DNA from 2 places in the Desulfohalobium retbaense DSM 5692 genome. Region 2 is predicted to be linked to the other one. Evidence: riboswitches for the same ligand, from Rfam matches in the RefSeq annotation. Region 2 holds a riboswitch; the other holds the start of a gene.
The links. A riboswitch is a leader RNA that binds a small molecule or an ion and turns the genes downstream of it on or off. The one in region 2 is predicted to bind thiamine pyrophosphate.
Positions count from the first base shown of each region.

Region 1: linked by a shared signal. The riboswitch ahead of thiD (bifunctional hydroxymethylpyrimidine kinase/phosphomethylpyrimidine kinase) and the one ahead of thiS (sulfur carrier protein ThiS) in region 2 are both predicted to bind thiamine pyrophosphate.

Region 1 covers NC_013223.1:2,601,979-2,609,652, forward strand. Annotated here, with positions in the region: gene DRET_RS11470 (adenylosuccinate synthase) at 1-522, shown strand, start outside; gene DRET_RS11475 (DNA polymerase III, delta prime subunit) at 617-1,477, shown strand; gene DRET_RS11480 (YibE/F family protein) at 1,407-2,597, opposite strand; gene DRET_RS11485 (alkaline phosphatase) at 2,675-4,138, opposite strand; gene DRET_RS11490 (TraR/DksA family transcriptional regulator) at 4,393-4,740, shown strand; TPP riboswitch at 4,817-4,927, shown strand; gene thiD (bifunctional hydroxymethylpyrimidine kinase/phosphomethylpyrimidine kinase) at 5,080-5,889, shown strand; gene DRET_RS11500 (ABC transporter ATP-binding protein) at 5,870-6,652, shown strand; gene DRET_RS11505 (ABC transporter permease) at 6,634-7,386, shown strand.
Region 2 covers NC_013223.1:854,100-861,773, reverse strand. Annotated here, with positions in the region: gene thiE (thiamine phosphate synthase) at 1-15, opposite strand, end outside; gene thiF (sulfur carrier protein ThiS adenylyltransferase ThiF) at 129-788, opposite strand; gene thiH (2-iminoacetate synthase ThiH) at 785-1,903, opposite strand; gene DRET_RS03635 (thiazole synthase) at 2,043-2,828, opposite strand; gene thiS (sulfur carrier protein ThiS) at 2,828-3,028, opposite strand; TPP riboswitch at 3,208-3,309, opposite strand; TPP riboswitch at 3,446-3,547, opposite strand; gene DRET_RS03625 (M24 family metallopeptidase) at 3,709-4,770, shown strand; gene DRET_RS03620 (DUF4911 domain-containing protein) at 4,751-4,987, shown strand; gene DRET_RS03615 (hypothetical protein) at 5,060-5,497, shown strand; gene DRET_RS03610 (cyclic nucleotide-binding domain-containing protein) at 5,510-6,241, shown strand; gene DRET_RS03605 (TatD family hydrolase) at 6,291-7,133, opposite strand; gene DRET_RS03600 (Hsp20/alpha crystallin family protein) at 7,258-7,620, opposite strand; gene DRET_RS03595 (Hsp20/alpha crystallin family protein) at 7,667-7,674, opposite strand, start outside.

The DNA.
Region 1 (7,674 bases), 1.1 Mb from region 2:
AGCGGTGTTGGCTTCGCCACCATCGACCGGGTCCTGGCCATCGTCAAGGCCTACACCACTCGGGTAGGCTCCGGCCCATTCCCGACAGAGATGGACAATGAAGCCGGCACCCACCTCCTGGAAAAAGGAGCTGAATACGGCTCCACTACAGGACGTAAACGCCGTTGCGGCTGGCTGGACATCCCGCTTTTGCGCGAGTCGGTCCGCCTGAACAGCCCCGCGGAAATCGCCCTGACCAAACTTGATGTCCTCAGCGGGCTGGAAGAGATCAAGATCTGTGTCGGGTACCGCTTTGAGGGCCAGGAATGGCCGCACCCGCCGCAACGGGAAAACGCTCTCGCCCACGTCGAACCGATCTATCAGACCCTCCCAGGCTGGAATCTGGACGTGAGTCAGGTGACCTCCTGGGGCGATCTTCCCCATGCCGCTCAGCAATACATCACGGCCATCGAAGACCTCCTGAGCGTGCGCGTCGGTATGGTTTCCGTTGGACCGGATCGCAACCAGACCCTTTTTCTCTAGCATGTAAATGCCCGGGCGGGACGGATTTTCCGTCCCGCCCGGGCACGCTTTGTTTCCTGCACACCAGGCCGGCTGCACCCGGCCAAGGCAGACCATGGCCCAGACCTTCCTCCCAGCAAGCGACCATCAGCCCCGCCTCAAAGGGTATCTGGACCGGCTCGGCACAGCGGTTCCCGCCTCGCTATTGCTTGAGGGAGGACGCGAACCCGAACGCAGGGCCCTGGCCCTGTACTGGGCGGCCCGCCTCAACTGCCTCCAGGCTGAAGCGCCCTGTCGACACTGCCCGACCTGCCAGCAGATCGCCGAAGAAATCTTCCGCGACCTGATCGTGCTCGACGGGCGCCAGGAAAGCATCCGCATCGATCCGGTTCGCACCATGCGCCGTGAGTTGGCCAGCCGGCCAGAATACGGGGGCACTCGGGTCATTCTCATCCACGAGGCCCAGTCGCTGACCCAGGAGGCAGCCAATGCCCTCTTGAAATCCCTGGAGGAGCCCCCACCTGGCAACGCCTTCGTTCTCACCGCTCCCCAGCGGCAATGGATCCTGCCCACGCTGGTGTCACGGAGTTGGGTCCTGACCCTGAACTGGCACGCGGATACGGCTGAAGAGGCTCCGGAGCTCGAGCAATGGGTCGAGCGGCTCTTGGCCTTCTGGGTCCGTTCCCAAGGACTTTTTGAGCATACCGGCCGCAAAGGCAGCCTGGACCGACTGACCGTCGAAGCTGTCATCGCGCGCTGCCAGCGGGAACTACTGGCAGCCATGACCCAGTCCGCTCAACCGGAAGCAAAGATGGCTTCCCTGTTTCGCGAGCGCATCGCTCCGGCGACCTTTCCCGTTTTGGACCAGACCCTGCACAAGGCCCAGGAGGCCCTGCAGCACAACGTCAACCCGGCGCTTGTCCTGGATTGGCTGGCGCTGCAGTTCTGGCGGGCGACCCGCCGCGGGCCAGAATAAACCCTCCGGCGACCGCGGTCAGCGGTCCCACGGCCACCAGCCCCAGGCTGCCGACCAATGTCTTGAGCACTTCGGCGGCCACATAGACCAGATTGAAAAAATTGACCATGGGAATGCCCTGGGCCATGAAGGCCATAAACAGGGTCACATACCCCCCGGAGTAGGCCAGCAAGAGTGTCGTGGTCATGGTGCCGACCACCGCCCGCCCCACGTGCAGCCCGGAGCGGATGAGTTCGGTCCGGGAAATGTCCGGCTTCTTGGCCGCCACCTCCTCCATGCTCGCCGCCACATCTACAGCCAGGTCCATGACCGCTCCCGAGGCTGCCAGAAACACGGCCCCGATAAAGACCCGCTCCAGATCCAGGTGGGCGAACCCGGAATACAGCAGCGTCTCGGAAAAGGGCAGCACTGCGCCGTGGATGTGCAGGCTCTCGACAAAATAGAGCCCAAGCAGGCAACTGATGCCCACCCCCAGAATACAGCCGGTAAACGCCGTCAATCCCCGCCGATTCACCCCCGCCACGAGAAAAATGATCGCCGCCGCCAAGCCGACGACCACGGCCAGGGAGACCAGCACCGGATCAGCCCCTTTGAGCATCGCCGGGACCAGAATCTTCCAGATTCCCAGGGCAGCAAAAGCAAAGGACAACAAGGCTTTGGCCCCGGTCCAGCCGGCAAAGAGGAGCAGCAGCACCGCAAATCCTCCCAGCAAGACCATTTCTCCACCGATACGGTACTGGGCCTGTGCATTGACATACTGGATGGACCCGTCTGGAGAGAGAGTCAGCACAACCAGGGCGACGTCGCCGGGGGCGAAGATCTCGTCGCGGTCCATCTGCCCCATCAAATGGTTGCTGGCCTCGACAATATGGCCTTTCTTGGCCCCATCGAGCAGTTCCAATTCCAGTTCCTGCGTCCCCTGACTGACCATTCCGGTCTTGATCACTTCGCTGTTGTCCACTGAAAGCACTTCCCCGCGGCAGCGCACTCCTCGACTGTCGACCTGATCTTCGAATCCGGTGGGCAACAAATACAAGACAGCACTGAGCAGCACGAACCCCAGGCAGCAGATCCAATCCGCGCGGCTCTCGGGCCGCAGATAGTGGGTCACGAAATCCATATCCCCTCCCCGGAATACAGACAGGGCGGCGGAACTTGCCCGCCGCCCTGTCTGTTTCTTCGTTGCGGTACTCGGATTTAGTTGGTCGCCAGATAGACCTTGGGCGCGATGCCCATGCTTTCCATGATCTTCGTGGCGATATCGGTATTATCATACGACCCGTTGAACTGTTTGGCACCGACTCCGATGGCCGAGGTAGAGACCGGCACACCGGTGTGCTTGTAAGAAGTCCAGCCCATGCCGGCTTTTTGGTCCAGGATGTGGGTCAGGGTCACGGCCAGGGGATCGTAGCCACCATAGAGGAGGTAGGTCCGCTTGTCCTCGGAGCTGACCTTCTCCGCGCCCATGGAGCGCCCGAAGGCCTCCTTGATCTGAGCAACCTCATGGGCGGCCAGGGTCATGGGGTCTTCGGCCGGACCATCAAAGCGCAGGCCGAAATTGTCTTCGATCACCGGCTTGATGTCCGCAAAGCTCGCTTCCCCGTTTTCCTTGAAGGCCGGCAGAACCTGCTGCGTAAATTTGCGAAAGGAGATCTTCTGCTTGCCCAGGACCTCGAAATTGGTGGCGTACTTTGTACCGGCAAAACCGAGGGTCAAACCGCCGCATTCGTGGTCACCGGTGACCACGATCAGGGTTTCCTCCGGATGCTGTTCATAGAATGTGTAAGCCTCGTTCAACGCGGCATCAAAGGCCAGGGTGTCGTGAATGGCAGCGGTGGCGTCGTTGGCGTGGCAGGCCCAGTCGATCTTGCCGCCTTCGACCATCATGAAAAAGCCCTTCTCGTTGTCCAACAACTCGATGCCCTTGGCCGTGAATTCCTTGAGCGAGATGTCCTGATCCTGGCGCTGGTCCATCTCGTAGGGCAGGGCCTTGCTGTTTTGCAGCCAGTCATTCCAGGCCAAAACTTTGCCGTCAGCCGGGCCCAATTTTGCGAAGGCCGGCTTGGAATTGATCAGGGTGTACCCGTTTTCCTTGGCCAGATCGAGGGCGTTGCCGACGTAATTTGCGGAATTGTCGCGGGAGTTGTCCGGATCCTTTAACCCCCCACCGGCGAAGTAGTCGAAGCCGCTTTCCGCCAGGGCCACATCAATATCATAGTATTGGCCGCGAGCTTTGACGTGGGCATAAAAGGCCGCAGGCGTGGCGTGGTCGATGGACACCGAGGAGACAATCCCGACCTTCTTGCCCTGCTCCTTGGCCATTTCCGCCAATGTTTTCACCGGGCGCAGCTGGGTGTCCAGACCGACCACGCCGATGTTCGTCTTCTGGCCGCTGGCCATGGCCGTGGCCGCCGGAGCCGAACCGGTGATAAAGCGGTCCGCGGCATAGGTCGAGGTGATACCCTGGGCCGGGAAACTGTCCATCAACAATTCCCCTTGGATAAATTCAGCGGCTGCACTGCGCTGCGGCAATCCCATGCCGTCCCCGATAAACAAAAAGACGTACTTGGCCTGCTTGGCCAGTGCCAGACTCGGCAGCAGGGACACAACCACAAGAAACAGTGCCAGACGCAGCAGAAATTGCTTTTTGAGCATGCGCATATCTTCCTCCTTTGCGCAAAAACGACAGAACACGATACCTTCACACACGGTCTCCCTCCGCACCTCAGGCTATGGCCCGTTTCGGTGACACAGGCATGGCGCCTGTGTGCCGTTTACAAGGCCACCGTCATTCTATTGTGCTGCATTCGACACCGCACGGTCATGCACACAGTGATCATGGTGGTTACAAGGCGGACAATGGACGGGTCCACAAGTCCAGCCCTTCGTTGCCATCCTGAAAAAAGGAGACCAGTATGGACCGCGAGCAATTGCACCACATGAACACTGTACTGTCCCAGAAAAAGCAGGAATTGGAGGAGGCCATCGGCCAGATGCAAAACGACCTGGCCACCATGCCCCATAATCTGGCAGATCCTGCAGATCAGGCCACCCTCTCCACCGACCGCCAACTCGCCTTGCTTCGCCAGCAACGGCTGTTGCACCAGCTCCATGAAGTGGAGCAGGCCTTGCACCAACTCGCCAACGGGGAATACGGTCTGTGCGAGGAATGCGGAGAGGAGATCGGCGTGCCCCGGCTGGTGGCTTGCCCGAGCGCGCGGTTGTGCATCGAATGCCAGGAACAGTTGGAACGCGCCGCGTAAAAAACCATCCACTCCCGGGTACACATTCCCTGTGGCCCGGTCGCTTTACAGAAAGCATAATGATCTGCTAGCGTGAATCTTTCGCTAGGGGAGGGGAGTATATCCCCTGAGAGTCCCGACACCGATCGGGAGACCCTTGGAACCTGAACTGGGTAATACCTGCGCAGGGAAGCGAGTCGACACGTGAGTCAGACCCGGTGTCTGCCAAAACGCTGCCGTACCGCTTCCCTTTGATCAGGGAAGCGGTTTTTTTTGTGCCGCAGGGATTGCCGCCCGCGCAATCCGACCTCGGATCGCGCGCCGGGACCGATTGCCACCGGCATCGACAAGGAGGCAGCCATGAAGAAAATTTTGACCATCGCCGGATCCGATTCCGGCGGCGGCGCCGGAATCCAAACCGACCTGAAAACCATCGCTTTGTTAGGCGGGCACGGCACCAGTGTCCTGACCGCCCTGACCGCACAAAACACCCTCGGCGTCCAGGGGGTCCATCCCGTACCCGAGGCATTTATCCGGCAGCAGATGGAGTCCGTGCTCACGGACATCGGAACCGATACCCTCAAAATCGGCATGCTGGCCACCGCCGGCATCGTCCGGACCGTAGCCGAGGGGCTGCGGGCGCTCACTGCCGCCCCGCTCGTACTCGATCCGGTCATGGTCGCCACCAGCGGTGATCCCCTTCTTGCCGAAGACGCCCGTCAATCGCTGCAGGACAACCTCTTTCCCCTGGCCGCTGTGGTCACCCCCAATCTCGGCGAGGCCGAACTGCTCTGCGGCTTTCCGGTCACCGACCGGGCCGGCATGGAACAGGCGGCCGCAGCTATCCACGCCCGAGGGCCAGCCTATGTGCTGCTCAAAGGGGGCCACCTCGTCGACGATGCCGCGGACCTCCTGTTCGACGGCCACCAAGGCATCTGGTTGCCGGGCCACCGCGTAGACACGGTGCACACCCACGGCACCGGCTGCACCTACTCCGCGGCCATCGCCACTTTCCTGGCCCAGTCCGGGGATATGGTCCAGGCCGTTACCCAGGCCAAGCGGTTTATCACCCGAGCCATCGCCGCAGCCGGACCGCTGGGCCACGGCCGCGGACCGACCAACCCTTACGCCGCCGTCTTCGGAACCGACGATGCCCATGCATCCGCCTGAGCATATCGCCGTGTCCGAACTGGCCGCTCGCTATGTTGCGGACGGGAGCACGGTCTTCTCCGAGATGACCTTTGCCCTGCCCCCGGGACAATGCCTCGCCCTGATTGGGCCCAGCGGCTGCGGCAAATCGACTCTGCTCCACGTGCTGGCCGGGCTTTTGCCCACGCACGAGGGAAGTGTGACCTACGGCCAAAAGCCGGTCTCCGACCTGCGGGGCCGTGTCAGCTACATGCAGCAAAAAGATCTGCTTCTGCCCTGGCGCACTGTTGAGGACAACGCCGCTCTGGGGCTACTCATGCAGGGCCATCCCAAAAAGGCCGCCCGACAAACCGTCCGCGACCATCTCCCCGGGTTCGGGCTCGCCGAGGCCGCCGGAAGCTATCCGCACCACCTCTCCGGAGGCATGCGCCAGCGCGCGGCGCTGCTGCGCACCCTGCTGTGCAGCAAGCCGGTCATCCTTTTGGACGAGCCCTTCGGCGCGCTGGACGCCATCACCCGCCGGGCCATGCACGACCAACTTCTGCAAGTCTGGCGCGCCTTGGGGGCCTCAATCATCCTCGTGACCCACGACGTGGACGAAGCCTTGATCCTGGCTGACACCGTGCTGGTCCTCACCCCCTGCCCAGCCCAGGTCCAGACCAGTCTTGCCGTCGATTTGCCCCGCCCGCGCCAAGTCACGGACCCGGCCTTTGTGGAGCACAAAGCATTCCTGCTGGAGCAGTTGGACACCTGGAGCTCTCCTACATGCGCCGCCGTTTCCTGAACTGCCTCTGGCCCCTGGCGGTCCTGGCCGGCCTGCTCGTGTTCTGGGAAATCGGCGTCGCCGTATGGGATATGCCGCACTATATCCTGCCGCCACCATCCCGGATTGCCCAGGCCCTGCTCGCCCACTGGCCCCGGCTCGTGCCCCACGCGCTGACCACCTGCAGCGAGATCGTTCTCGGTTTCGGGGTCGCTCTGGCAGCCGGACTGCTCCTCGGTGCCGGCATCGCCGGTTCACGCATCCTGGAACGGGCCCTGCTGCCGCTGGTCATCGGTTCCCAGACGATCCCCGTCTTCGCCATTGCCCCGCTTCTGGTGCTCTGGTTCGGCTACGGCATTGGGTCCAAAGTGGTCATGGCGGCCCTGATCGTCTTTTTTCCAATCACCGTCAGCACCGTCCAGGGACTCAAGGCCGCGGACAGGGATCTGTTGGATCTGCTGCGGGTTTTGGAAGCCGGCCGGTGGCGGATATTTTGGACCGTGCGGGTGCCCCAGGCCCTGCCGCATATTTTTGCCGGAGCCAAGATCGGCATGGCCGTCAGCGTCATCGGCGCGGTGATTGGAGAATGGGTCGGGGCCAGGCAGGGACTGGGGTACTATATGGTCCAGGCCAACGCCCAGATGCAAGTCGACCGTGTCTTTGCGGCCATTGTCCTGCTCTCCATGATCGGTGTGGGCCTCTACGCCCTGGTCGTGCTTGTCGAACGCTGGCTCACTCCCTGGCGACGGACCTGACCGCGGGGTTACGCTTTCCAGAACTGAATCAGCGTCAATTCCAAACTTGGAAATCCAGTTCTGGAGATTTTGAATACGGCCTGAAAGCTGTCTGAGCGAGTTCGGCCGCGTTTGCTCCTGCCGGCACACCACCTGGCAATACGCAACAATACAAACACAAGCTCCCACGGCGGCTCCACTCGCGGCAGGCAGGAGGACTACGTTGCCTTCGAGCGAGTTTTTTCAGGCCGCAGGCAAAATTTTCAGAACCGGCTCGGCGACAATCCCGAGCCTTGCCCCCGAGCCTTT
Region 2 (7,674 bases):
TAGACGCTGTCGCATAACAAAGTCCTTTTGAAACTGTTTCCAATCTGGCAGTCCCCGCACGCTGCAGCGACTACCGCAATGAGACCAGGCCGGATATCCCGCAACCCTGCGCCCGGTGCGACACACCGCTATACCGCTCTCTCCGCGGAGCCCTGCTCAATGCTGGGCCCACCGGTCTGAAAGCCGCCCAGAAAATGACTCAGAACCACGTCGGCCTGTAATGCCGCGGCTGCCCCGACACCGGGGGCCAAAGGGGGAGTGCGCTCTCCGACACCAGAAAGCTGATCCCCGGCCAGGCAACACTGCCTTCCCAGCCACCGGACAGTCTGCGCCTGGGCCCGGCCGTATCCCGCTATCCCGCAAGACCCGACATAAAGACGCTGCGTGGTCGCGCAGGTGGTCAACAGCCAAGCTTTGGCTGCAGGGTCATCCAGACATTCCACCACGCAATGACACCCCTGAAAGACCTCCCTTGCGGTGTCCGGAACCAGGGGCTCGGTCACAGTGCGAATTTCCAGCTCCGGGTCCAGCCGGAGCAGAGTGTGGGCCACCGCCTCCACTTTTGGCCGCCCGATATGTTCGGGGAAAAAAAACTGCCGGTTCAAATTCGATATTTCAACGCAATCATGATCCACGAGGACGAAGCGTCGGAATCCGCTGCGGGCCAGATGCACGGCACAATTCGATCCCAAACCGCCACAGCCGGCGATCCCGATCCGGAACTGTTCCAGGAACCGGCCCGCTTCTTGTCCTATATGGGCGGCCACAGCGTCGTGGAGTACACTCACGTCCCGGTCTCCAGAAGCGGCTCCCAATCCTTGAACACCGGCTGGAAATGCCGAGCACGCAAAGCATTGGACAGGGTTGCCACATCGCGAGTGTCGGCGATGTCGAACTGTCCCTCGGTCTCAGGGCCGTCCGTGTGCCCGCCGACCGCAGTCACTGATCCTGCCGACAATTTCGTCACCCCCAGTTCCAGGACATTGTCCCGCAGGGCAGCGCTCTCCCGGGTGGAAAGGGTAAGGCCCGCATAGGGCAGAAAAAGCCTGTGGGCCAGCATGATCTGGACCAGTTCCCGATCCGAAACCGGATGGGCCGGCTCATACCCGCCGCAATGCGGCCGCATCCGGGGCAGGGAAACGGCCAATTCCACCCCGGGATACCGGTGTTGCAAAAAAGCGGCGTGCAAACCGGTCGCAAAGGAGTCGTGCCGCCAAGCCCCCAATCCCAAAAGCGCTCCAAGGCTCACGGATCGCATACCGGCCTGACACGCCCGCTCCGGGGCCCCGAGGCGGAAATCAAAATCCCGTTTCGGTCCGGCCGGATGGAGCGCTGCATACAGCTCCCGGTCATAGGTTTCCTGATACAAGGTCAATCCATCCGCCCCCGCCCGGACCAAACGGGCATATTCCGTGCGCCCCATGGGAAAAACTTCAAGGGCAACCGAAGAAAACCACCGGGTCAACTGACGCAGGCACCGCTCCAGATACTCGACTCCGGCGAGTTGCGGGGCCTCACCGGTGAGAAGAAGCAAATGGCCCAGACCAGTGGCGGCGATGGCTTCGGCTTCGGCTTCCACTTCCCGGTCCTCGAGCTTGCGCCGGGCAATGGGTTGAGCGGCGTTGAAGCCGCAGTAAACACATTGGTTCTGGCAATAATTCGAGAGATACAATGGGGTGAACAGGACAATGGCACGGCCGAAGTTCCGTCGGGTTTCGGCCTGGGCTCGGCGGGCCATGGCCTCCAGATGGTCCTGGGCCGCGGGCGACAGCAGGGTCAAATACTCCTCAGCTCTGAGGCGAATTGTCTGCAGGGCTCGCCGGACATCTGCAGAACTTCGGGTACGGCAAAACGCCTCTACTCGATCCGCGGGCCATTGTTCCAGGATATCGGCAAATTCCATGATGCTTTCCTCGTTTTTTTCTCAACGCCCCAGCGTGAACAGCCTCTTCAAGCCACGCATCACCGGCTCTGGCACCAGACAAACCACGAATGCAGAGCAGAGGGGCTGCTCCCTGGTCGTGCTCCTTGCCCGGCAGGGCTTATCCATCGAGAAACCCGGTCAGCGGCGAAGAGGCCTGGGCCTGCGCAGACGATACACCGCGGCCAGCCAGCCAGGCATCGCGGCCGGCTTGGACACCGGCGGCAAACGCTGCGGCCATCCGCAAAGGATCTGCAGCCGAGGCGATGCCGGTATTGACCAGACAGGCGTCGGCCCCAAGCTCCATCGCCTCACAGGCATGGGACGGCAATCCCAAACCGGCGTCCACGATGACCGGGACATCGATCTCATCGACGAGGATGCGGACCATTTCCCTGGTCTTGAGCCCCCGATTGGAGCCAATGGGGGCTCCGAGGGGCATGACCGCCGCTGCTCCGGCATTGACCAAGCTCCGGGCCACATAGAGATCCGGATTGATATACGGCAGGACCGTAAATCCCTCTTTGACCAATTGTTCAGTGGCCTTGGCTGTTGCGTATCCGTCGGGCAGGAGATACCGCGAGTCATCGATGACTTCGATTTTGATCCAGTCTCCGCATCCGGCAGCCCGGGCCAAGCGGGCGATCCGCACCGCTTCCTGTGCCGTGCGCGCGCCCGAGGTATTAGGCAAAAGGCGCATTCCCTCGGGGATATGCTGCATGACATTGTCGTGCTGGGCCGCAAAGTCGACCCGGCGCAGGGCCACGGTGATAACCTGTGCTCCGCTGACGCGGACCACGTCGGGGATCAGGCTATCGTTGCCGTACTTCCCGGTTCCAATAAACAATCGCGACGAAAGCGCCGTCCCGCCGATACTCAACGGCGCTCCTTCCATTTCCTCTACCATCATCCACCTCCGACAAATTGGACGATTTCGACTCGGTCCCCGGCGCTCAACCAGATTTCTGGCCACTTCTCCCGAGGTACAATCGCCCCGTTATACTCGACGACGACCCGGTCGAAATCGAGTTTGAGCGTCTGCAGATACGCGGCGAGATCCATGGGCTCACAGACACGTACCAGTTCTCCATTGACCTGAATCTCCATAACTGACGTCCTTGTTTTCCACCGGCATGCGGCGCTCTGTTTCTTTCCTGAATCCGGGACATGCTGAGGAACAACCCCCGAGCCTGGCAGTCTTATTCAGGCTCGGCGCCACCAGAGGGTCCCGCCCGGGCAGGCACAAAAAAACCCTCCGCAAAGGAGGGTTCCAAACCAGGCACGGTGTTTCGGCTTGGCTGCTTCCCTCCGGCGGTTCAAACCGCGTCAGGTTCCAAGGGTCGGACCGCAGTCCCTCTCAGCCCCGAAGGGCTCCCCCAGCATTGTGTGTCGGGATCTGTGCGGCTTCTCTGGCCGTCAACCGGCCAAATCCGTCGCCTGCTCCCCTCTATCTGGATCGCCAACTGGCGAGCGCATAAAAAAAGCCCGCTTTCCCAGGAAAGCGGGCGGATACGCACTGGTCGTTGGCAGTGGGCCACGCTTCCCTGCGGCGGTATGACCCGCATCAGGTTCCAAGGGTCGGGCTCCTGGCCCCTCTCAGCCCCGAGGGCTCCCCTAGCACGAGAGAAGGTATAATGAATCTCAAGACGCCTGTAAAGGTGATCTGTCTTGCATGGTCAACACAGTTTGCGCTATATCCCTCGGGGCATGATCCTCCGGCGGCAACGGCCTTCCTTCCCTGCCGCCGGACAGATCGTCTGAAAATGCACAGAACCAAAGGATTGCATATGCCGACCCGACACCGCCGCGCCGCTCTGCGCAGCGTCCTTTCTGATCAGGGCCTCGACGCCTTGATCGTCTCCCATGCCGCCAACCGGTACTATCTGAGCCATTTTGAACTCCACGACCCGCAGTGTAACGAAAGCGCGGGCTGGATCGTGGTTACCGCCCAGGGCCGGGACTGGTTGCTGACCGATCCCAGGTATACCGAGGCCGCCAAACAGGTCTGGCCCGCTGAGGACCTCTTCGTCTATACCGGAAAACGCAACACCTCCGTCAGTGGCATGCTACGCGATTTGGGGCTGGAGACCATCGGCTTCGAGGCCCGTAGCCTGGACGTGGAAACTTTTCAGGAACTCAGCCGCGACCTCAACCTCCGGCCAACCACCAACTTGGTCGAAAATCTCCGTTTGAGCAAAGACACCCAGGAAATTGAATGCCTGCGGCAATCCTGCAAACTCAATCACTTTGTTTTCGAATCTGTGGAGGCAATCCTCCAACCCGGGCGAACCGAGGCCTGGCTGTCCTGGCAGATCGAAAAACTCTTCCGGGAAAACGGCGCCACCGAGTTGGCCTTTGCCACCATTGCCGCAGTGGGGCCAAACGCGGCCCTGCCCCATGCCATCCCCGGTGAGACTCCCATTACGGAACAATGCCCGGTGCTGATCGATACCGGCGGACGCAAAATGCAGTATTGTTCAGATCAGACCCGCACATTTTGGGTCGGTCAGACTCCCTCGCAACAATTCCTGCAGACCCGCGAACGGGTCCAGGAGGCCCAGCGCAAGGCCATCGAGGCCATTGCCCCGGGAATGCCGGTCAAAGACCTGTATACAGTGGCCAAGGAAACCTTCCGCGCCCACGGCCAGGAGGACTATTTCACCCACGCCCTGGGACACGGCATCGGTCTGGAAACCCATGAAGCCCCGAGTCTGAGTCCCTACAGCGAACACCTTCTGCAACCCGGCATGGTCATCACCATTGAACCCGGACTGTATTACCGGGAATGGGGCGGCGTACGCTGGGAACACATGGTTCTGGTGACGGACAATGGCGCCGAAGTCCTCTGAGACCTGGTCCCAACGGATTTTTGTCCACGTCCCACGACGGGAAATCGCCTATGTGCGGTTCATCCTTGAAGCACACGACAATCTGGCGTATCTTTCAGTCGCCGACAAATACGAGGCTGTCCTGCGCATCGTTTTTCCCGCCAGTGTCCGGGAAACGGTCACCACCGTTCTTGCAGGGCTTGAACGAGAGGGTGTGCTCACCCGTTTGCCGCTGTGACCCAATGGGGCGACGACGTTTACAAACAAGCGTTCCCTTGTGCCGCAAACCTTTCCAAACCAAGGTGATACCATGCGTTGCATCCTGCCAAGACTGATGTCCCACCTTGTTGTACCTGTGGTTGTCCTGGCCTTTGTCGCACTCTTGTCCGGCATGGGCAGCAGTTCGACCAAGATCGTCCGTCAAGTTCCTGAGCCCGATCGTTCCTTTACTGTAGTGATTCGAGACGTCGCCGCCCGGAGCTATGAAGTCGATCATTTTTCCATCCAAGGCGTGACCTATCTGCCGGCGCAATTGGGCAAGGCCAAGCTGGGCATCGATTTCAATCGCATCGCCCGGGTGGACATGCTGGACCAAGGAGAGGCATTTTCCGCGCGGATCCGTTTTCAGGACGGCACCCGTCAGGAAGTCCAGCTTGAGCCGGATATTACCTTCACCGGTCAAAGCAAATGGGGTCCAATCGAACTGAGCATTGGAGACATCTACAGTTTCGAATTCCAGACCGAGTAGGATGGTGGCGTTGTGCGTTTACTCACCGTTGCGGCAGGGGAGCATCTGCTCCAGGAAAACTCGCAGGTGGATCGTGTCTATTGTCTCGTGCACGGGACAGTGAGCCTGTGGAAAGGCGCGCAACGCCTTTTGCAGTTGGCCGCTCCACAAGTTTTGGGGATGGAGGGCTACTTCGCCGAATACCGTCGTTCCCCCTATGCCGCGGTTGCCGACACCGATCTGCGCGTCGCGGCCTATTCCCCCAGCGAAATCCAAGGGGAACTCCTGGAATCCGAAAGTATGGGAAACATGGCTCTACAAAGTCTCAGCGGTCAATTGCGGCATTGGTGGCAACGACTGGATCAGCCCGCCGAGCAGTGCCCCGTATACTATCCGGCTGATCTGCAGACTTATGCGCCCGGGCAGACAGTCATCCGGGAAGGCGAATCGAGTCGGGATATTTACCGCGTCGTTTCCACTGACGCCGGCCTCGAGGTCACCCAGAACGGAATTCGGCTCAACCTCTTGAACCAGCCTGGCGATTTTTTCGGAGAAATGGCTGCGTTGCTGCACCAGCCTCGCAACGCGACCGTCCGTTCCATCGGCCATTCCGTTCTCGAAGTCTACCCGCCAGGGGCCCTCAACGACGCCATTGCCGGCCATCCGGACCTCGCCCTGCGCATGATCACATCTCTCGCCCAACGGCTTGCCGACTCCAATCTCCAACTCAGCAGTTGCGACGGCACAGGCCACATCTTCCTCTGATCCCTCCCGCAACCCATTTTTCGGAGTGCGAGCCACGCGCTCTTCGGGCCTACAAAGCAGATCCCAGGGGGGCGAGTCCGAAAAACCGCACCGCGTTGCGGCCCATGGCTTCCCAAAGCTCCTCCACAGGCATTTCGCGCAGACGGGCAACGGCCTGGGCGGTGAAAACACTCAAGGCCGGCTCATTGGGTTTGCCGCGATACGGTTCCGGGGCGAGGAACGGGGCGTCCGTCTCCAGCACCAGCCGATCCAGGGGCAGGTTTCGCACCGCTTCTTGCAGCGGAAAATTCTTCCGGTAACTCACTGTGCCCGGGATGGAGAGCGTCCATCCATAGCCGACCAGCCTGCGTCCGAATTCCAGGTCGCGCCCAAAGCAATGCCAGAGCACCGGTCTGTCGGCAAACCCCATGTCCAGCAAGATGGCCAACGTCTCTTCGTCCGCATCGCGAGAGTGGATCACCGGCGGGACATCCAGTTGCCGCACGGCCTCAAGCTGGGCGCGCAACGCTGCCTTTTGCACCTCAGGAGGGCTGTACGTGTAGTAGTAATCAAGACCGATCTCGCCCCAGGCTTTGAGCCGGTCATCCTTGCCCATGGCTCGGCTCAAGTCCGCAATGCCATCCGCTGTAAAGGTCTGAGCATCATGGGGGTGGATTCCGGCCAGGAAAAAGACCTCAGGAAAATCACGAAACTGCTCACGTTTGCTTGCATAGGCCTCGGGGCCCAGAAAAACTTGCCCCACGCGGCCAACTCCCGCCGAATGACTGCGTTGTAGCACCTCTGGCAGCATCTCGGCCATCGGGCCCATATCCAGATGGGCGTGGGTGTCCACTCCGAGGCACGGCAAACCGAGCGAGGCCGGTTCCGGACGGACCCGTTTTTTCTTTCCCACGATGACTCCCCCTTTTTAACGAAGTGGTCTGTGTTGGTCTCCACGCCGACGGCACTCTCCCGCCCCGCGCAGTACGTCAAAAAAAAGGCCGGCTGAGCCGGCCTTTCTCGCATTGCACCACCAATTATGCGCTTTGGATCTCGATCTTTTTCGGTTCCGACTTTTGCACCTTCGGCAGATGGATATCCAAGACGCCGTTATTGAGGTTGGCTTGGATACCGTTTTGATCGATGACATCGGACAAGGTGAAACTCCGGACATATTCAGCCGTAGCAAACTCCTGATCCAGATTGCGCTCCTGGGATGCGAGGAGTGACTCCGATTTCCCTGATACCCGCAGGGTATTGTCATTGAGATCAATGGTCAGCTGTTCTTTACTGACCCCCGGCATGTCGACCAGAAGATGGAATCCATCCTCTTTTTCAATAATATCTGTCGCCGGACGATACCGGGGCAATTCTTTTTCCTGAACGTTTGTATCACTCATGGGACACCCCCTGAATATTGTATTGTATCGGATTCAGATGAAGCGACTACCCCA